DNA from 3 places in the Microbispora sp. CL1-1 genome. Region 2 is predicted to be linked to each of the others. Evidence: predicted binding sites of a transcription regulator. Region 2 holds the regulator's gene; each other region holds the start of a gene.
What was found. Region 2 encodes HrcA, which represses chaperone genes, less so after heat shock. Its sites were predicted from a motif close to TTGGCACTCTCNNNNNGAGAGTGCCAA; they were not measured.

Region 1 (6,914 bases), on a different contig from region 2:
GCGATGGTCCTGCACGACAACGCCCTGGCGCATCACGCCTGGACGGCGGCGGGATACACGATGCAGACCGACTGCGCCCGCTGGGTCAGACGCCTCACCTGACGCGTTCAACGGGAAAGGGCGGTTCCCCCGAGGGGAACCGCCCTTCCGTTGAGACGAAGCAGGCAGATGGATCAGAAGTCCATGTCGCCGCCGCCGGGCATGGCGGGGGCCTTCTCCTTCTCGGGCTTCTCGGCGATGACGGCCTCGGTGGTCAGGAACAGCGCCGCGATGGACGCCGCGTTCTGCAGCGCCGAGCGGGTGACCTTGGCCGGGTCGATGATGCCGGACTCGAACATGTTGACGTACTCGCCGGTCGCGGCGTTGAGGCCCTCACCAGCCGGGAGGTTGCGGACCTTCTCCACCACGACGCCGCCCTCGAGGCCGGCGTTGACGGCGATCTGCTTCAGCGGCTCCTCAAGGGCCTTGCGGACGATCGCGGCACCGGTGGCCTCGTCGCCGTTGACCTCGAGCTTGTCGAACGCGTTGGCGCCGGCCTGCAGCAGAGCCACGCCACCACCGGGGACGATGCCCTCCTCGACCGCGGCCTTCGCGTTGCGGACGGCGTCCTCGATGCGGTGCTTGCGCTCCTTGAGCTCGACCTCGGTGGCCGCGCCGGCCTTGATGACGGCGACGCCGCCGGCCAGCTTGGCGAGGCGCTCCTGGAGCTTCTCGCGGTCGTAGTCGGAGTCGGTGCGCTCGATCTCGGCGCGGATCTCGTTGACCCGGCCGGCGATCTGCTCGGCGTCACCGGCGCCGTCGACGATCGTGGTCTCGTCCTTGGTGACGACGACCTTGCGGGCGCGGCCGAGCAGGTCGAGAGTGGCGTTCTCGAGCTTTAGACCGACCTCCTCGGAGATGACCTGGCCACCGGTGAGGATGGCGATGTCGCCCAGCATGGCCTTGCGGCGGTCGCCGAAGCCCGGAGCCTTGACGGCGACGGACTTGAACAGGCCGCGGATCTTGTTGACGACCAGGGTGGCCAGGGCCTCGCCCTCGACGTCCTCGGCGATGATGACCAGCGGCTTGCCGGACTGCACGACCTTGTCGAGCAGCGGCAGCAGGTCCTTGTTGGCCGAGACCTTGGAGTTGACGATCAGGATGTACGGGTCCTCGAAGACCGCCTCCATGCGCTCGGGGTCGGTCACGAAGTAGCCGGACACGTAGCCCTTGTCGAAGCGCATGCCCTCGGTGAGCTCCAGCTCCAGGCCGAAGGTGTTGCTCTCCTCGACGGTGATGACGCCTTCCTTGCCCACCTTGTCCATCGCCTCGGCGATGAGGGCGCCGATCTCGGTGTCGGCGGCGGAGATGGAGGCGGTGGAGGCGATCTGCTCCTTGGTCTCCACGTCCTTGGCGAGCTTCGACAGCTCCTCGCTGACGCGCTCGACGGCGGCCTCGATGCCCTTCTTCAGCGCCATCGGGTTCGCACCCGCGGCGACGTTGCGCAGACCCTCACGGACCAGCGCCTGGGCGAGCACGGTAGCCGTCGTGGTGCCGTCACCGGCGACGTCGTCGGTCTTCTTGGCGACTTCCTTGACGAGCTCGGCGCCGATCTTCTCCCACGGGTCCTCGAGCTCGATCTCCTTGGCGATGGAGACACCGTCGTTGGTGATCGTGGGGGCGCCCCACTTCTTCTCCAGCACGACGTTGCGGCCCTTCGGGCCGAGGGTCACCTTCACGGCGTCGGCGAGCTGGTTCATACCGCGCTCGAGACCGCGCCGGGCGTCCTCGTCAAACGCGATCATCTTGGCTGCCATTAGGCTAGACCTCCCAGTAGCAGGGTGTCTTCACGGACCGAGCCGACGCCCGCGACGGCATGGACCCGCTATCCCTGCGCGGGCCCCATCGCCCCGATCCCGATTGTTGTCACTCTCGACCTCAGAGTGCCAAACAAGTATTTAGCACTCTACCCCTGAGAGTGCAAGCGGAAGCCATGCTGACCAGCTTGTACGGTATGTCCGGAGCATCCCTTCGGTGCGCCGCGCCACCTGCCGAGACTCACCAGCCGAGCCGGCCGAGACCAAGGGGCCAGGCTCCCTCCGGAGCACCACACTCACCGGCCTGAACCGCGGGGCCGAGTAAGGCAAAGAAGGCGTACAGCAGGCGGAAGGCCCGGTGCGCGGGGTCGCGCACCGGGCCTTCCGTAGGTCGATGACGGGATCAGACGGCGCGTACGGCTTCCGCCTGCGGGCCCTTCTGACCCTGCGTGATGTCGAACTCAACCCGCTGACCCTGCTCGAGGGCCTTGTAGCCGTCCATCAGGATTGCCGAGTAATGGACGAACACGTCCTTACCACCGTCTACCGCGATGAAGCCGTAGCCCTTGTCCGCGTTAAACCATTTGACGGTGCCCTGCGCCACTTCCGACTCCTCTTGCTGGGCTGGGGACCACACCCAAGAAGCCCCCGGTTTTGTCGATCGACATCGACCATACCCGTGTCAAGCCGTAGGACAACAGAGTCAATCCGCAAACTACTACTTGGCGTTCGCTCAAAGCGGGACCGAAGAATATTCACTTTACTGTTTAATAGTTGAGAGCTGCACCATTTGCCATGGCACCGTATGACTTCTCCACCCGCAGAAGCGCATGTCAGGTGCTCGGCCCCGGTACGGCGGCTCAGCCTCCGGCGACGGCGGGGATGACCGAAATCTGCACTCCGTCCGGCGTGGCGGTGTCCAGACCCTCGGCGAATCGGACGTCCTCTTCTCCGACGTAGACGTTGACAAAACGCCGGATCTTACCCGTCTCGTCGAGGATGCGCCCGCCGATGCCCGGGTAGTCCGCGTCGAGCTTCTGCAGGACCTCGCGAAGCGTTCCTCCCTCGCCGCTCACCTCCGCGGCCCCGTTGGTGTACGTCCGGAGAATCGTCGGAATCCGCACGGAAACGCTCATTGTTCGCTCGCTTTCGTTACTGCCGATGGGCCTTTTGAAACGCTTTCAGTTGGCGAATGCCGCACGGAACGCGTCGAGAGAGGGACGGATGACGGCGGTGGGACGGGCGTGCTCGGCCACCGCGTCGAGCGTCTTGAGCCCGTCGCCGGTGTTCAGCACCACGGTCTCGGCGTCCGGGTCGAGGCGGCCCTCGCGGACCAGCTTGCGCAGCACGCCGACCGTGACGCCGCCCGCGGTCTCGGCGAAGACGCCCTCGGTCCTGGCCAGCAGGCGGATCGCGTCGACGATCTCCTCGTCGGTCACGTCCTCCACCGCGCCGCCCGTCCGGCGCGCGATGTCGAGCACGTACGGCCCGTCCGCCGGGTTGCCGATTGCCAGGGACTTGGCGATGGTGTCGGGCCGCACCGGCTGCACCACGTCCTGCCCGGCCTTGAACGCCCGGGAGACCGGCGAGCAGCCCTCGGCCTGCGCACCGAAGATCCGGTAGGGCCGCTCCTCGACCAGCCCCAGCTTGATCAGCTCACGGAAGCCCTTGTCGATCTTCGTGAGCTGCGAGCCGGAGGCCACCGGGATGACGATCTGGTCGGGCAGCCGCCAGCCGAGCTGCTCGGCGATCTCGTACGCCAGCGTCTTGGAGCCCTCGGCGTAGTAGGGCCGGAGATTGACGTTGACGAAGCCCCACTTCTCACCCAGCTCGTCGCCGATGAGCTCGGAGCAGAAGCGGTTGACCTCGTCGTAGGTGCCGTCGATGGCGACGAGGCGGCCGCCGTACACCGCGGCCATGGTCACCTTGGCCGGCTCCAGGTCGGCGGGGATGAACACGCAGGAGTCCAGCCCGGCCCGGGCGGCCGCCGCGCCCACCGCGCCGGCGAGGTTGCCGGTGGAGGAGCACGACAGGGTGTGGAAGCCGAAGTTGCGCGCGGCCTCCAGCGCGATCGCGACGACCCGGTCCTTGAAGGAGTGGGTCGGGTTGCCGGAGTCGTCCTTGACGTGCAGCGACCGCAGGCCCAGCTCGGCCGCCAGCCTGTCGGCCTTCACGAGCTTGGTCCAGCCTGGCTGGAGGTTGGGCTTGGCCGTCACGCCGGCGGGAACGGGGAGCAGGGAGCGGTAACGCCAGATGTTCGCCGGGCCGGACTCGATGTCCTCCCGACGGATCTCGCCGAAGTCGTACGCCACCTCAAGGGGGCCGAAACACTCCGTACAGGCGAAAATCGGGCCGAGTTCGTAAAGAGCGCCACATTCACGACACGAAAGTCCGGTGGCGGGGCCGAACTCGACGGTGTTCGCGGGAGTGCTAGCGGCAGTGCTGGTGTGCGCCATGAAGCGAGGCCTTTCCCTCATCTTCGCTCGCGACCACCTTGGCCACGAGCCGGAATTGGCACCTGTCCCGGCCGGGCCTCGTGGGCACGAGTTCGACACCGGGGAGGTTGCCGGGGCTTCGCAGGGCCGGTCCCTCCACCCCTCTGGATGAGCATGTTCAGTTGTAGGACCTTCCAGAGAAGGTCCTTAAGTGCCCCTCCTGCCAATCTTTGCCCCGTCGCGTCACCCAGAGCGGCACCTCGCGGCGTTGTCGTCGTCGCCCGTGGCCTCCGGCTACGAGCTCCTCCTCCGCCTTGCGATGCACCAGTCTGGCCACCGCCCCGTGCGGGCAAATCTTGTCAGTCGCGGCACTAGCACTGTACCCCGGCGTCCCCGGTGTCCGTTCTGACGTCTCATATGGCGAGACGTTTTGTATCAGCCGTACGCCTCGCCGAGGGCGCTCTGCACGTACTTGCGCGCTTGGTGGATGCGGGACTTGACCGTCCCGAGGGGGATTTTGAGCTGGTCGGCGACCTCCGCGTAGTCGAGCTGGCAGATGTCGCGCAGCACGAGCGCCTGGGCGAGGTCGGGCCGCTCGGCCTCCAGCGCCTCCATCGCGTCGAGCAGGTCGAGCCGCGAGCCGGCGATGACGCTCACCCGCCGGGGATCGGGCCGCTGCTCGGGCAGCTCCTCCACCTGTTCGGACGAACGCCGCTTGAGTGAGCGATAGGTGGTCCTGGCGCAGTTGACGGTCACGATGTGCAGCCAGGTGCTGAACCTTGCCCGCCCCTCGAACCTCGCGATGTTGCGCGCCACGGCGAGCAGCGTGTCCTGCGCCGCCTCCTCGGCGTCCTGCCGATACGGTAGAAGCCTCTCGCAGTGCCGCAGCACGTCGGGCTCGATGCGCCGCAGCAGTTCGCCGAGCGCGCGATGGTCCCCCCGGGCAGCAGATCGGGCCAGGTCCTCGGTGGTGTCGTCCAGTGCCATGCCGTATCCAGCCCTCCCGCGATCGGTTGACATCCTATTGACGGAGGTCGGCTTTTATTAATCTTCCGGCATGCGCGCCCGCTCTGATCGAGGGAACCCGAAGATGAGCAGCACCGTTCTGATCGCGTCCAACCGGGGCCCGGTGTCCTTCACGCTGTCTGAAGACGGCGGCCTGACCATGCGCAGGGGCGGCGGCGGGCTCGTCTCCGGCCTGTCCGAGGTGGTCAAGGACACCGACGTCCTGTGGGTCTGCGCGGCGCTGTCGGACGGCGACCGGGGGGCGGTGCGCCGGACGCACGGCGGGCGGCTCGACCGGGCCTTCGACACGGGCCCGATCCGCATGCTGGACATTCCGCCCGCCGTCTTCCACCGGGCCTATAACGCCGTGGCCAACTCGACCCTGTGGTTCGTCAACCACCTGCTTTACAACACGCCCTTCTCCCCCGAGTTCGGCACGCGGTTCCGCCGCGAGTGGGAGTCGTACCGCACGTACAACGGCGCGTTCGCGCTGGCCCTGGCCGAGGAGGCGGCCCACCGGGCGCGCGTCATGGTGCAGGACTACCACCTGACGCTGACCCCGGCGATGCTCCGGGTCGAGCGGCCCGACCTGCGCATCGCCCACTTCTCGCACACGCCCTGGGCGCCGCCGGAATACTTCGCACTGCTGCCCGAGGACGTCGTGGCGGAGGTGCTGACCGGCATCCTCGGCGCCGACCACGCCGGATTCCTCACCGCGCGCTGGGCCCGCGCCTTCATGGACTGCTGCGAAGCCCTGCTCGGCGCCGACGTCGACCACGCCGCCCGGACGGTCACGTACGAGGGGCGGACCACCAGGATCGGCGTGCACCCGCTCGGCGTGAACGGCGAGGCGCTGCTGGCCCGGGCCGCCGAGCAGGACGTCGAGTCGCACATGTCCGTGATCAGAGACCTCGTGGGCGACCGCAAGCTGATCGTGCGCATCGACCGCACCGAGCTGTCCAAGAACATCGTGCGCGGCCTGCGCGCCTACCAGGAGTTCCTGGCCACCCACCCCGAATGGCACGGCCGGGTCGTCCACCTAGCGTTCGCCTACCCCTCCCGCCACGACCTGCCGGAATATCGCGAATACACAGCGGCCGTGCAGCGCTGCGCCAAGGAGATCGAGGACGAGTACGCGACCGAGGACTGGGACCCGCTGATCCTCAACGTGAACGACGACTATCCGCGCTCGCTGGCCGCCTACCGGCTGGCCGACGTGCTGCTCGTCAACCCGATCAGGGACGGCATGAACCTGGTGGCCAAGGAGGGCCCGATCCTGTCGCCCCGGTGCGCGCTCGTGCTGTCTCGCGAGGCGGGCGCGGCGGCCGAGCTGGGGGCCGACTCCCTGCTCGTCAACCCCTACGACGTGTCCGGCACCGCTGCGGCGCTGCACGACGCGCTGACGCTGCCCGAGCAGGAACGGCTCAGGCGCGGCCTGCGGCTGCGCGAGGCCGCCACCGCCCTGCCGCCCCAGCGCTGGTTCGACGACCAGCTCGCCGCACTGCCCTGATCCCGGCCGACCCCGCCCGGCGCTGACGTGCCGTCGCCTTGCGCTGATCCGGTGCGGGTGCTGTACGCCACAGCGTCCGGCCCTCGTCCCGGATGATCGGCTGCGCTAGCCTTGCCTGACTTTGGACCGCAACATAAAGGTCATCAGGGACAGCCCCACCTGGTTGAT
Region 2 (6,914 bases):
CCCCGAGCGGCGAGCTGCCGTCCGAGGCCCTCGACGGGCTCGGCTCCCGTCCGTTCGGCTTCTACGTCCACGTCCCGTTCTGCGCGACGCGCTGCGGCTACTGCGACTTCAACACCTACACGGCGTCCGAGCTGGGGCCCGGCGCATCACAGCGCGACTACGCCGCCACCGCGGTCGAGGAGATACGGCTGGCCCGGCGCGTGCTGGGAGACGCCGCGCCGCCCGTGGAGACCGTCTTCTTCGGTGGCGGCACGCCGACCCTGCTGCCCGCCGCCGACCTCGTACGGATCCTGGACGCCATCGGCGAGGAGTTCGGCCTGCGGCCCGGCGCCGAGGTGACGACCGAGGCCAACCCCGAGTCCGTCGACCCGGCCTACCTGAAGGAACTGCGGGCGGGCGGGTTCACCCGGATGAGCTTCGGCATGCAGAGCGCGGGCGAGCACGTCCTCGCCGTCCTCGACCGGCGGCACACCCCCGGCCGGCCCGCCGAGGCCGTACGAGAGGCCCGCGACGCCGGGTTCGAGCACGTCAACCTCGACCTCATCTACGGCACGCCGGGGGAGAGCGACGACGACTGGAGGGCCTCCCTGGAGGCCGCGCTGGCCGCCGGGCCCGACCACGTCTCGGCGTACTCCCTGATCGTCGAGGACGGCACCCGGCTCGCCGCACGCATCCGGCGCGGCGAGCTGCCGATGCCGGACGACGACGTGGCGGCCGACCGCTACCTGATCGCCGAGGAGATGCTGACGGCCGCGGGCCTGAGCTGGTACGAGATCTCCAACTGGGCGGCGGGAGACGAGGCGCGCTGCCGCCACAACCTGCTCTACTGGACCGGCGGCGACTGGTGGGGGGCCGGGCCGGGGGCGCACAGCCACGTCGGCGGCACCCGCTGGTGGAACGTCAAGCATCCGGCGGCGTACGCCGCCCGGCTGGCGGCCGGGACCTCGCCCGCGCACGCCCGCGAGGTGCTGTCGGCGGAGGACAGGGCCGTCGAAAGAGTCATGCTGGAGCTGCGCCTCGCCTCGGGTCTCCCGCTGGCCGACCTCGCCCCCCAGGCGCGTACGGCGTGCGCGCGGGCACTGGCGGACGGACTGCTGGAGGTGGAGGCGTTCAAGGCCGGCCAGGCCGTGCTCACGCTGCGCGGCAGGCTGCTCGCCGACGCGGTGGTCCGGGACCTCACCCCTTAGATCCGGGATCTCACCCCTTAAACGGGGGCGGTGACGAAGTCGATCAGTTCTTCCACACGGCCGAGGAGCTCGGGCTCCAGGTCGGCGTAGGTCGTGACCCGGCTCAGGATGTGCCGCCACGCCTCCTGGGGGTCCATCCGCCAGCCGAGGGCGGCGATCACGCCCTCCTTCCAGGGCACGCCGCGCGGCACGTCCGGCCAGGCGGGGATGCCGAGCGCCCGGGGCTTGACCGCCTGCCAGATGTCCACGAACGGATGCCCGACGACGAGCACGTCGTCCCCGGACACCCGGGCGGCGATGCGGCTCTCCTTCGAGCCGGGCACCAGGTGGTCGACGAGCACGCCGAGCCGCCTGCCCGGCTCGGGGCCGAACTCCTCGACGATGGCAGGGAGGTCGTCCACCCCTTCGAGGAACTCGACGACGACCCCCTCCACCCGCAGGTCGTGTCCCCAGATCTTCTCCACCAGCGAGGCGTCGTGGACGCCCTCGACGTAGATGCGGCTCCCCTTGGCGACCTGCGCGCGCAGGCCCTCGACCGCGATCGACCCGGAGGCGCTCCGCAGCGGGCCCTTGGGGCCGGCCTGGGGCCGCACCAGCGTCACCGGTTTGCCTTCGAGGAGGAACCCGGCGGGCGTCAGCGGGAACACCCGCCTGCGGCCGAACCGGTCCTCCAGCGTCACGGCCTCCTTGTCGCAGGCCACCACGGCGCCGCAGAAGCGGCCCTCGGCGTCCTCCACCACGAGGTCGGGCTCTGCCGGGACCTCGGGGATCTGCCCCCGCCGTGGCCGCCGCCAGTCTCCGGAAAGCACGTCCCGCCCGTACATGCGGGGAACGCTAGCAAATCACGCCCTGCGGCGGCGGGCCGCGGAGCGGCGCGCGAGTACGACGATCGTCACGATCGGCGCGGCCAGGAAGCCGGCACGACCGGCAGGACGGCGAAGAGCACCCAGGGACCCACAGCAGCGCGGGGCCGGATCGGCCGGGGAGCGGCGTACGGCGGGGGAAACGGGTGCGGCAGCCACAGGGGCGCGCCGGGCCGTGCCGGGGGCATCATGGGCGGGGAACCCGCGTGGTCGCCTCGGCCGGCGCGGGTCTCTGGTGCTCGTGCATAGGGTGAAGAGTCGGCCATGCGGCTTGCGGTCGATTCGCAGCCCGCTTGTCCGTGCCCCCCTGCGCGTTATCGCACCAGGTGGGGTGGTAGCCGTACACTTGGCACTCGGGAACACAGAGTGCCAGAGTCGGTGTTTCCAGGCACAGGGAGGTGACACATTGCTCGACGACCGCAAGCTCGCCGTCCTGCGGGCCATCGTCGAGGACTACGTGTCCACCAACGAGCCGGTGGGGTCCAAGGCCCTGGCGGACAGGCACAACCTCGGCGTCTCTCCGGCGACGATCCGCAACGACATGGCGGCGCTGGAGGAGCAGGGCTACATCACCCAGCCGCACACCAGTGCCGGAAGGGTGCCGACGGACAAGGGATACCGGCTGTTCGTCGACCGGCTGTCCCAGATCAAGCCGCTGTCGGGTGCCGAGCGCAGGGCCATCGAGACCTTCCTCGCCGGGGCCGTGGACCTCGACGAGATCGTCATGCGTACGGTGCGGCTGCTCGCGCAGCTCACCCGTCAGGTCGCGGTGGTGCAGTATCCCTCGCTCACCAGGTCGTCGGTCCGCCATGTGGAGATCGTCCCGCTCGCGGAGCGCCGGGTCATGCTGGTGCTGATCACGAACACCGGGCGGGTCGAGCAGCGTGTGGTCGATCTGCCCGAGGCCATCGCCGACGACCGGATCGCGAATCTGCGCGCCGTGCTCAACGCGTGCCTGGACGGCTGCGGCCTGTCCCAGGTGCCGGAGACGGTGGCCGACATTCCCGACCGCCTGCCCCCCGAGGACAGGCCGGTGGCGGCCACGATCCTCTCCGTGCTGCTTGAGACGCTCGTGGAGCGGCACGAGGAGAAGATCGTCTTCGGTGGCACGGCCAACCTGGCCGCCGCCGACTTCAGCATCGGCCTGCGGGACGTGCTGGAGGCCCTGGAGGAGCAGGTCGTCCTCATCCGCCTGCTGGGGGAGACCGGCGGGCTTTCCGAACTGACCGTCCGCATCGGATCCGAGAACCCCTACAGCGGGCTCCGCGGCACGTCTATCGTGGCCGCCGGATACGGTTCGGGCGACAGAGAACTGGCCCGGCTCGGAGTGCTGGGCCCGACACGAATGGACTATCCGGTGACGATGGGTGCGGTGCGCGCGGTGGCGCGTTACGTCGGCCAGATCCTGGCGGGGTCATAAGTGTCCAACGACTACTACGCGACCCTTGGCGTACGGCGCGACGCCAGCCAGGAAGAGATCAAGAAGGCATACCGCCGTCTTGCCCGTGAGCTGCACCCGGACGTCAACCCCGATCCGGAGACCCAGGAGCGGTTCAAGGAGATCAACCAGGCGTACGAGGTGCTGTCCGACGCGGGCAAGCGCCGCATGTACGACATGGGCGCCGACCCGTTCGGCGGTGGCGGCGGAGCGGGGGCCGGAGCCGGCGGCTTCGGCGCGGGCTTCCCGTTCAGCGACATCATGGACGCCTTCTTCGGCTCGGCGGGCGCCGCGCGGGGGCCCCGCTCCCGTGCCCGCCGGGGCCGCAACGCCACCATCAGGGTCGAGCTCGACCTGGCGGAGGCGGCCTTCGGCACGACCCGCGAGATCGTGGTCGACACGGCCGTGGTCTGCGAGGTCTGCCAGGGCTCCGGGGCGGCGTCCGGCACGCACCCCGACACCTGCGACATGTGTCACGGGCGCGGCGAGGTGTCGCAGGTGACCCGTTCGTTCCTCGGCCAGGTCATGACCTCGCGTCCCTGCCCCCAGTGCGGCGGGTACGGCAGCGTCATCCGGCACCCCTGCATGGAGTGCTCGGGCGAGGGACGGGTGCGGACCCGGCGCACGATCAAGGTCAGGATCCCGGCCGGCGTCGAGGACGGCACGCACATCCAGCTCGCCGGCGAGGGCGAGGTCGGCCCCGGCGGCGGGCCTCCCGGCGACCTGTTCCTGGAGATCGTCGAGCGGCCGCACCAGATCTTCGAGCGGCGCGGCGACGACCTGCACTGCACGGTGGCCATCCCGATGACGGCCGCCGCGCTCGGCACCTCGCTCACGATCGAGACCCTCGACGGCGCGGAGGAGATCGACATCCGGCCCGGCACCCAGGCCGGCCAGGTCATCCCCCTGTACGGCAAGGGCGTCCAGCGGCTCAACGAGACCGGCAGAGGCGACCTGCTGATCCACGTGAACGTCGAGACGCCGAGCAAGCTCGACCCGCAGCAGGAGGAACTGCTGCGCGAGCTGGCGAAGCTGCGCGGCGAGGAGCGCCCGCCCGGCAAGTTCTCCCCGGGCCAGCAGGGCTTCTTCTCCCGCCTGCGGGACGCCTTCAACGGCCGCTGAGCTGATCGCATGACTGTTCCCGTGTTCCTGTCGGACGCGGCCGGCCAGACGGGGGACACGATCGTCCTCGACGGGCCCGAGGGGCGGCACGCCGCCGCCGTACGCCGCCTGCGGCCGGGGGAGCGGATCGACCTGACCGACGGCGCGGGGCGGGTGGCCGAGTGCACGGTCACGGCGGCGGGGAAGGACTCGCTGACCGCCGAGGTGCTGCGCCGCTATGAGGTCCCGCCGCCCCGGCCGAGACTGGTGGTCGTCCAGGGCCTGCCCAAGGGCGACCGGGGCGAGCTCGCGGTCGAGATGATGACCGAGGCCGGGGTCGACGTGATCGTCCCCTGGGCCGCCTCCCGGTGCGTCACCCAGTGGAAGGGCGACCGGGCCGCCAAGGCCCTCGCCCGCTGGCGCGGCACGGCCCGCGAGGCGGCCAAGCAGGCCCGGCGCTTCCATCTGCCCGAGGTGACAGAGCAGGCCACGACCGCGGCGGTCGGCGCGCTCGTCTCGTCGGCGGCGCTCGCGGTCGTCCTGCACGAGGAGGCCGCTGAGCCGCTGAGCCGCCTGCCCCTGCCGGAGGAGCCGGGCGACATCGTGATGATCGTCGGCCCGGAGGGCGGCGTCACCGACGAGGAGATCGCCACGTTGCGGGCCGCGGGAGCCACGCCGGCCCTGCTGGGGCCGACGGTGCTGCGCACCTCGACTGCGGGCGTGGCCGCGGCGGCCGTCCTGATGTCCCGCTGCGGCCGCTGGTGACGCACGGCCGCGGCGCATAGCCCGGCCTCGGCTCATAGTCCGGCCGCGGCGCATAGCCCCGCCACGGCTGACAAAGCCGTCCCGTCAACTCGGAGGCCGGGACCGGCCCGTCCACCGGGCCGCGGACCCCGGCCGACGACCAGGGGGCCGGGTCAGGGCGAGGGCGAGGGCGACGGGGCCGCCGCCGCTTCGGGCGTCGCCGCCTCCGCGGGAGGCGGCGTGCTCGGGGTGACCGGGGGCGCGGACGTCGTGCGCGGAGGCGACGACGGGCGGCGCGAGACCGACGGCGTCGTCACGGGCGTCTCCTGCGTCACCGACGTGGGCGAGCACGTCGGCGGGAGGGCCGTGTCGGGCTCGATCACCCCGGCCTCGGGGGTGGGCGTGACGCAGGGATCGGACGGCGACGGCGACGGTCTGGTGGTCGCCTCCGTCTTGGGCGTGGGGGTCGGGCTGGGCCGTTCGCGCGACGGGCTCGGGGTGACGGGCACGATCACGACCGGCCGCGAGGGCTCCGCCGGGTTGGGCGGCCGGATCACCGACGAGGTGTCCCTGTTGTCCTCACGTTCGTCGCCGGCGTTGGAGATGCCCGTTGATTGCGCCACCTGGTCGCGCAGGCCGGGGACGATCATCACGACCGCGCCCGCCACGAGCACGGCCCCGGCGGCGGCCGCTCCGACCCGCCGCCACAGCAGGTGCCGCAGGCCGCGCAGACCACGCTGCTCGATCCGCCCGCGGATGATTTCGAGTCCATCGGGAGACGGCACGACCGAGTCCGCCTCCGCGCGCAGGGCACGGCGGAGCAGCTCGCCGTACTCGTCGTCGGGAGGGAAGGTCATGAGAACTGCTCCAGTGCCATCCGTAGTGCGGCCATGCCGCGGGCCGTGTGACTCTTCACGGCGCCCTTGCTGATCCCCATCGCGTGGGCGATCTCGGCTTCCGACAGGTCGCCGTAGTATCGCAGCACCAGTGCCTCGCGCTGCCGGGTGGGTAAGCCGCGCAGCGCCTCGATGACGGCCGAGCGCTCCAGTTCGCCGATCGCGCCGTTCTCAGCGCTGGGCGCGTCGGGCAGCCCCTTGGGCGCGTACTTCTCGACGACCGCTCGGTGCCGCAGCACGGAACGCGATCGGTTCACGACCGATTGCCGAAGGTAGGCCAGTGCCTTGTCGGTGTCCCTCAGCCTGCGCCAGGCGCCATGAAGGGCGACGAACGCGTCCTGAACGACCTCTTCGGCGCTGGCCACATCACGCACCAGCAGCACGGCGAGACGCACCAGTGACCGATAGTGAGCGCTGTAGAGCGCCGTCACGGCCATGTCGGCATCCCACCCGACGGGCACCGTTCCCAACGACCTGTCGGCCACGAGGGTCTCGGTGGTCACATCAATAGGACGCTCGTCATCCTCGGGGGGTTTACGTTCTTCCGAATCATGAGGGGGCATGGCCCAGTGGTGTCCTCGCCCGACACTAGGGGGGTTTTCTGGTGCAGTCTCGCACACTCACCCTAGCCCGGGGGATCATTGCAGTCATCAACTAGTGTCAACGGCTAGGCTTTCGCGCGTGA
Region 3 (6,914 bases), on a different contig from region 2:
AGAAGCGTGCGTCGTTCGCATTGCCCGCGAGGCGGCTTCGTCCCCGGCGGCCCGTCCCGCGACACGGCGGGCAGGGGGCGGGCACGGGGCGGGCACGGGGCGGAAAAGCAGCGCGCCCCGCGGTCCGCCCTTGCGGGCGGGCGCGGGGCGCGAGGCGCGGAAGGCGCGGGATCAGTGGCCGTGACCGTGGCCGTGGCCGTGGCCGCCGTTGGCGGCCGGAGCCTCCTCCTCGGGCTTGTCCACGACGAGGGCCTCGGTCGTGAGCAGCATGCCGGCGATGGACGCGGCGTTCTGCACGGCCGAACGGGTCACCTTGACGGGGTCGATGACGCCCTGGCCCACCAGGTCGCCGTACTCGCCGGTGGCGGCGTTGAGGCCCTCACCCGCGTTCAACTCGGCGATCTTGGTGGTGACGACGTAACCCTCCAGGCCCGCGTTCTCGGCGATCCAGCGGGCGGGCTCGATCAGCGCCTTGCGGACGATCGAGACACCGGTGGCCTCGTCGCCGGTCAGGCCCAGGTCGTCGAGCTCCTTGGACACGTGCACGAGCGCGGAGCCACCGCCGGAGACGATGCCCTCCTCGATCGCGGCGCGGGTCGCGGAGATCGCGTCCTCGAGGCGGTGCTTCTTCTCCTTCAGCTCCACCTCGGTGGCGGCGCCGACGCGCAGCACGCACACGCCGCCGGCCAGCTTCGCGAGACGCTCCTGGAGCTTCTCGCGGTCCCAGTCGGAGTCGGACTGCTCGATCGCGACCTTGATCTCGCGGATGCGGTCCTCGATCGCCTGGGCGTCGCCGGCGCCGTCCACGATCGTCGTGGTGTCCTTGTTGACCACGACGCGGCGGGCCGTGCCGAGCACCTCGAGGCCGACGTGCTCCAGCTTGAGGCCGACCTCCTCGCTGACGACCTGGCCGCCGGTGAGGATCGCGATGTCCTGCAGCATGGCCTTGCGGCGGTCGCCGAAGCCCGGGGCCTTGACGGCGACGGACGTGAAGGTGCCGCGGATCTTGTTGGTCACCAGGACGGCCAGGGCCTCGCCCTCGACGTCCTCGGCGATGACCAGCAGCTGGCGCTTGGTCTGGGCGACCTTCTCCAGCAGCGGCAGGAAGTCCGCGATGGAGGAGATCTTGCCCTGGGTGATGAGGATGTACGGGTCCTCGAGGACCGCCTCCATGCGCTCGGAGTCGGTCACCATGTAGTGCGACAGGTAGCCCTTGTCGAACTGGAGGCCCTCGGTGAACTCCAGCTCCAGGCCCATCGCGTTGGACTCCTCGACGGTGATGACACCGTCCTTGCCCACCTTGTCGAACGCCTCGGCGATCAGGCCGCCGATCTTCGCGTCCTGCGCGGAGATCGTCGCGACGTTGGCGATCTCCTTCTTGTCCTCGACGTGGCGGGCGCTGCTGAGCAGGCGCTCGCTGACCGCCTGGGCGGCCTTGTCGATGCCGCGCTTGAGCCCGAGCGGCTGCGCGCCGGCGGCCACGTTGCGCAGGCCCTCGCGGACCATGGCCTGGGCCAGGACGGTCGCGGTGGTGGTGCCGTCGCCCGCGATGTCGTTGGTCTTGGTGGCGACTTCCTTGGCGAGCTGGGCGCCCAGGTTCTCGTACGGCTTGTCCAGCTCGACCTCGCGAGCGATGGTCACACCGTCGTTCGTGATCGTCGGCGCACCGAACTTCTTGTCGATGACGACATTGCGGCCGCGGGGGCCGAGCGTCACCTTGACGGCGTCGGCGAGAGCGTTCACACCACGCTCGAGAGCGCGCCGCGCGTCCTCTTCGAACTCCAGGATCTTCGGCATTCAGGTCTCCTTGTGAGCGCGCGGAGCCCCGGGCGCAAGGTCCCGGGGCTCCACAAGCCGGCGCGGCCTACTTCTCGATGATGGCGAGCACGTCGCGGGCCGAGAGCACCAGGTACTCCTCGCCGCCGTACTTGACCTCGGTGCCGCCGTACTTGCTGTAGAGGACGACGTCGCCCTCCTTGACGTCGAGCGGGATGCGCTTCTCGCCGTCCTCGTCCCAGTTGCCCGGGCCCACAGCGAGGACACGGCCCTCCTGCGGCTTCTCCTTGGCGGTGTCCGGGATGACCAGGCCGGAGGCGGTGGTCTGCTCGGCCTCAAGCGGCTGGACCACGATGCGGTCGCCAAGCGGCTTAACGGGAACCTTGGTGGCGGTCGTCACGATCGGACCTCCCCTTCAGATTGCGATGAATGAGCTGAAGAGGCGACCAGCGGCCTGCCGTCGCGGGTGTCAGACCTGTCTCGTCGCTGTTGGCACTCTCAATGGCAGAGTGCCAACACGAAACAGTATGCAAGTGGCGCGTGACAGTCAACACGAACCGGCATCGCAGGTCAGACGCATCCGGCGGCGACGCTCCCGAGGTTATGCCCCGTCCGCCGCGCCGGCGTCACCGCCGCCCGCTTCCGGCGGACCGGCGCCTCTCAGCAGGGACAGGCCGCGGGAGGCGCGACGGCGGGCCGGGTTGCCGGCACAGGCGGCGGGGCCACGTTGCGCGGACAGGTCGCGGGGAGTCGCGGCGACAGGCGGCGGGCCAGGTCGCGGGGACAGGGCGCGGGGCGCGGGGACAGGGCGCGGGACGCGGGGACAGGGCGCGGGGAGTCGCGGCGACAGGCGGCGGGGCCACGTCGCGGGGCACGGGGACGGTCAGGCGCGCGAGGCGTACGACCCGGAGCGGACGTCGTCCAGGAGGCCGGGGCGGCTCGGCCTCCAGCCGAGGACCTTCCTGGCCAGGTCGCCGCTCACCACCTGGCTCAGGGCCAGCCCCTCGGCGAAGGGACGCCCGAGCACCTCACCCGCCTCGTCGATCGGCCACGGCACGGCCTTCCCCGTACGGCCCGCGGCCGCCGCCACGTCGGCGACGCTCACCGCCTCCTCGGCGACGGCGTGGAAAAGGCTCCCCGGCGCCGCCTTCTCGATCGCGAGCACGAGCAGGTCCGCCAGGTCGTCGACGTGCACGGTCGCCCAGGTGGGCGCCGGGCCGCCCGCGTGGACATAGCGGCCGTCCTCCTGCCCGGGGGCGGTGAGCAGGGTGGGGATGCCGACGCCCCGGCCGTACACGATGCCGGGCCTCACGACGACGCCGCCCGCGTCGAGCACGAGCCGTTCCACCCGCGGGCGATAGCGGGAGGGGGTGATGGGGTTCACCGGCGCGTCCTCGCCCGCCGCCTCGGTGGTGGCACCGAGCACCCAGACGCCGCTGATGTAGACGAGCCGCGCGCCCCCTCCGGCCAGCGCCTCGATCGCCGCGACGTCCACCTGCTCGTCACCGGTGGGGTTGGCGGAGTGCACGACGACGTCGATGTCCGGCGTCACCGCGCTCTTGAGGGTCTCGGGTTCGTACAGGTCGCCATGGCGCACCTCGCCAGGAACGGCGGTGTCGCGGGCCTTCGGCCGTACGAGCGCGACCGCCTCGTGGCCGCGCTCGGCGAGCCGCTCCGTCAGCACCGAACCGATGTAGCCGGTCGCGCCCAGCACCAGGACCTTCATTTTTCCACCTCTAACATTTTGATGTTTGACTGTTCGATGCCAAAGGTAGCGTAGATCCCATCGATATTTCAACGTCGAAATGTCCGTTACCATGGGTGGTGGAGGAGGAGCGGCGAGGAGAACCCAGACCGCGCGCGCTATGAACGACACCCTCACGAACGAGACCCCCGGGAACGACACCCTCGCCGCCGGCGACCCCGCTCCCCACAACGACGCCGTCGACCAGATCCTCGGCCAGTGGGCCCGGGTGCGCCCTGACGTCGACTGCTCGGCGATGGGAGTGGCCGGGCGGATCTCCCGCGCGTCCCGCCTGCTGGAGAAGGGCATCAAGGAGTATTTCGCCGGGCACGACATCGAACCATGGGAGTTCGACGTGCTCGCGACGCTCCGCCGTGCCAACCCCGATCACCGGCTCTGCATGAGCGATCTCGCCACGGCCGCCATGGTCAGCTCCGCCGCGCTCACCAACCGGGTGGACCGCCTCGTCGCCCGGGGCCTGGTGCATCGCGAGGTCGCGCCGTCCAACCGCCGCATGGTCCTGATCACCCTCACCGGCGAGGGCCGTACGGTGGTCGACACCCTGCTGGAGGGTCACGTGGCCAACGAGGAGCGGATGCTGTCCGGCCTCACCGGCGAGGATCGGGAGCGGCTGTCGGGGCTGCTCTGCAAGCTGCTCGCCTCGCTCGGCGACACCGGCTCCCGCTGACCGGCCCCGAGCCTGCGGTCACCGCCTCCGCGGTCGCCGCCGCCGCGATCGTCCACACGACGAAGCCGCCGCCGCGATCGTCCACACGACGAAGCCTCCGCCGACGTGCGCGGCTCGGCGACACCGGCTCCCGCCGACCGGCCCCGGAGCCGTCGTCGGCTCCGGGTTGTCCACAGGGCGGAGCCTCCGGCCGACGTGCGGGTCCGGCAAACGGTAGCGTCGCGAGCGTGGACCTGGACGCCTTCCGCACGCTGCTCACACCCGCCGGGCGCGGGGCCCTCGACGAGGCCGTGAAGATACTCGCCGACGGCGCCGATCCCGTGGCCGCCGCGAGCGCGATGCGCCGGAGCCACCCGGCCGACCTGACGGCGGCGGCGCTCACCCAGGCGTCGCTGCGGCGGCGGGCCGAGGCGAAGTTCGGCCCCGACGCCGCCGTCATGTACTTCACCCCTCACGGGCTGGAGCAGGCCACCCGTCCCGAGGTCGCCGCACACCGCGCTGCCAGGATCCGGGCCTCCGGAATCCGGGCCGGCGACATCCGGGCCGGCGGAGGGCCGGAGGGCGGCCCCTCCGTGCTGGACGTCTGCTCCGGGATCGGCGGCGACCTGCTCGCGCTGGCGAGGGCGGGCTGCCCGGTGCACGCCGTGGACCTCGATCCGCTGACCGTGGAGATCGCCCGGGCCAACGCGGCGGCGCTCGGCCTGTCCGCCCTGGTCGACGTCCGCACGGGCGACGCCGCGCTGGCCGACCCCGGCGGATACGACCTGCTGTTCGCCGATCCCGCCAGAAGGGGGGCCAGGGGACGGACCTTCGACCCGATGGCCTACTCCCCCACGTGGCCGGTCGTGCTCGACCTGGTGGCCCGCGCCCCGGCGGCCTGTCTGAAGGTGGCCCCCGGCATCCCGTACGAGTTCATCCCGGAGGGCGCCGAGGCCGAGTGGGTGTCCTACCGCGGCGAGGTGAAGGAGGCGGCGATCTGGACCGGCATGGGGCCGGGCGGGCGCCGCGCCACCCTGCTGCCGTCCGGGGCCACGCTCACGGCGTCCGGCGCCGAGGCGGAGACCGGGCCGGTGGGCCGCTATCTCTACGAGCCCGACGGCGCCGCGGTGCGGGCCCACCTGGTCGCCGAGGTCGCGGCCCTCGTGTCAGGCCGTCTGCTCGATCCCCGGATCGCCTACATCACGAGCGACCGGCTCGTACGGACGGAATGGGCGCCCTGCTACGAGGTGACCGACGTCATGCCGTTCTCGCTCAAGCGGCTGAGAGCGGCGCTGCGCGAGCGGCGCGTCGGCGTGGTCACCATCAAGAAGCGCGGGTCCGCCGTCGATGTCGAACGGCTGCGCAAGGATCTTCGGCTTTCCGGCGACAATTCCTGCGTGATCGTGCTAACCCGCATCGAAGAAAGGCCGTTCGCCCTGCTCTGCGAGCCCGCTACCAGCACGGACGGGTAATACCGCGACAATTCACCGGCAATTACCGCCTTTCTCATTCCACGCCTGATGGCCGCGGGTCAGGGCCTAAAGTTGGCGGTCGGGCGTGCCGCCTGTTCGTTCATCTGCGCGAGACGGGCCGAACCGACGTTTCGGCGAGTGAAGGAGCATTCTCGGTGGAGCATTCCAGCCACAACCTCCTCCAGGCGGGCAGCCAGACCGCCATCTCCGACCGGATGCGTGAGCTGCTCGCCCGGGCGGCCCAGGACCACGTCTACGAGCAGAGGACGCAGGGCGCCGTGCTCGACGAGATCCGCCAGCGGCTGGAAGGCATGGAGTGGCTCCTGCGCGAGGTGCGCGAGCGTGAGCTGGGCGGTCTCGGCGTCGCGCTTGAGGCGATCACCCAGCGGCTTGACGACATGACGGTCCGGCCGCCCGCGTGGGCGGAGGGGCTGGCGCAGCACATGGAACTGCTCCGCGACCACGTGGACGAGGTCGGCGGCCGGACCCAGAGCCTCGCCGAGCGGATGGCGGACGTCTCGCAGCGGCTCGGCAAGTTCCAGGGCAGCATGGAGGCCGCCGCCGGGCGGTTCACCCGGATCGACAAGACCCTCGCCGCGCTCACCGAGCGCACCGAACGGCTCGAAGCCGTCGTGGTCGAACGGCTCGACTCGGTCGGCGGCCGGATCGACGCGGTGGAGAGCGGAGTCGAGGCGGTCGGTGAACGCGTCGGCAACCTGCCCGCCGATCTCGGCATCGGGGAGCTGCGCGGCACCGTGGCCGGTCTCGGTCACGCCGTCGAGGGCATGGACGCCAGGGTGACCGCGCTGGGCGCGGGCGTCGGGGACGTCGCCGCCGGCGTGGACGAGATGAGCACCACCATCGCGGGCATGAACGCCGACCTCACCCTGGCCGCGGGAGCCGTCGTGCCCCTCGCGGACGCGGTGCGCAGCAGGCCCGACCGCGAACAGATCGCCGAGACCGTCTCGGACGCGGTCACCCGCGCGATGGAACCGGCACGGGGCGACGTCGCCCGGCGGCTCGCCGCGCTGGAGGAGACCATGCTGGCGCTCGCCGAGGTCCTCCTCCGCCCCGCCCGCGGCCACACCGACTGAACCCGCCGACCGAGAACCGCCCACGGCCACGCTGAACCGACCACCGCCCACGGCCACGCTGAACCGACCACCGCCCCTCGGCCAGGCCGAACCTAGGCCCGCCTGCGGTCATGACCGCCCACGAGCACACCCGATCGGCGACCGGCCACGCCTGCCGAGGA

Region 1: a site for HrcA is predicted at 1,938-1,964, ahead of groL (chaperonin GroEL). Genes of this name have one in related genera too.
Region 3: a site for HrcA is predicted at 2,266-2,292, ahead of groES (co-chaperone GroES). Genes of this name have one in related genera too.

Annotation. Positions count from the first base shown of each region.
Region 1 covers NZ_JAATEK010000036.1:21,826-28,739, reverse strand. Annotated here, with positions in the region: gene HCK04_RS30995 (GNAT family N-acetyltransferase) at 1-102, shown strand, start outside; gene groL (chaperonin GroEL) at 174-1,796, opposite strand; gene HCK04_RS30985 (cold-shock protein) at 2,200-2,400, opposite strand; gene HCK04_RS30980 (MoaD/ThiS family protein) at 2,657-2,932, opposite strand; gene thrC (threonine synthase) at 2,978-4,252, opposite strand; SAM riboswitch class I at 4,267-4,406, opposite strand; gene HCK04_RS30970 (RNA polymerase sigma factor) at 4,667-5,218, opposite strand; gene HCK04_RS30965 (trehalose-6-phosphate synthase) at 5,322-6,746, shown strand; gene HCK04_RS30960 (MFS transporter) at 6,868-6,914, shown strand, end outside.
Region 2 covers NZ_JAATEK010000023.1:118,165-125,078, reverse strand. Annotated here, with positions in the region: gene hemW (radical SAM family heme chaperone HemW) at 1-1,187, shown strand, start outside; gene HCK04_RS25090 (DUF3097 domain-containing protein) at 1,205-2,011, opposite strand; gene hrcA (heat-inducible transcriptional repressor HrcA) at 2,457-3,470, shown strand; gene dnaJ (molecular chaperone DnaJ) at 3,471-4,610, shown strand; gene HCK04_RS25075 (16S rRNA (uracil(1498)-N(3))-methyltransferase) at 4,620-5,354, shown strand; gene HCK04_RS25070 (hypothetical protein) at 5,507-6,190, opposite strand; gene HCK04_RS25065 (SigE family RNA polymerase sigma factor) at 6,187-6,666, opposite strand; gene HCK04_RS42735 (histidine triad nucleotide-binding protein) at 6,911-6,914, shown strand, end outside.
Region 3 covers NZ_JAATEK010000005.1:269,130-276,043, forward strand. Annotated here, with positions in the region: gene groL (chaperonin GroEL) at 172-1,797, opposite strand; gene groES (co-chaperone GroES) at 1,865-2,179, opposite strand; gene HCK04_RS08900 (NAD-dependent epimerase/dehydratase family protein) at 2,660-3,502, opposite strand; gene HCK04_RS08905 (MarR family transcriptional regulator) at 3,642-4,208, shown strand; gene HCK04_RS08910 (class I SAM-dependent methyltransferase) at 4,436-5,659, shown strand; gene HCK04_RS08915 (hypothetical protein) at 5,815-6,753, shown strand.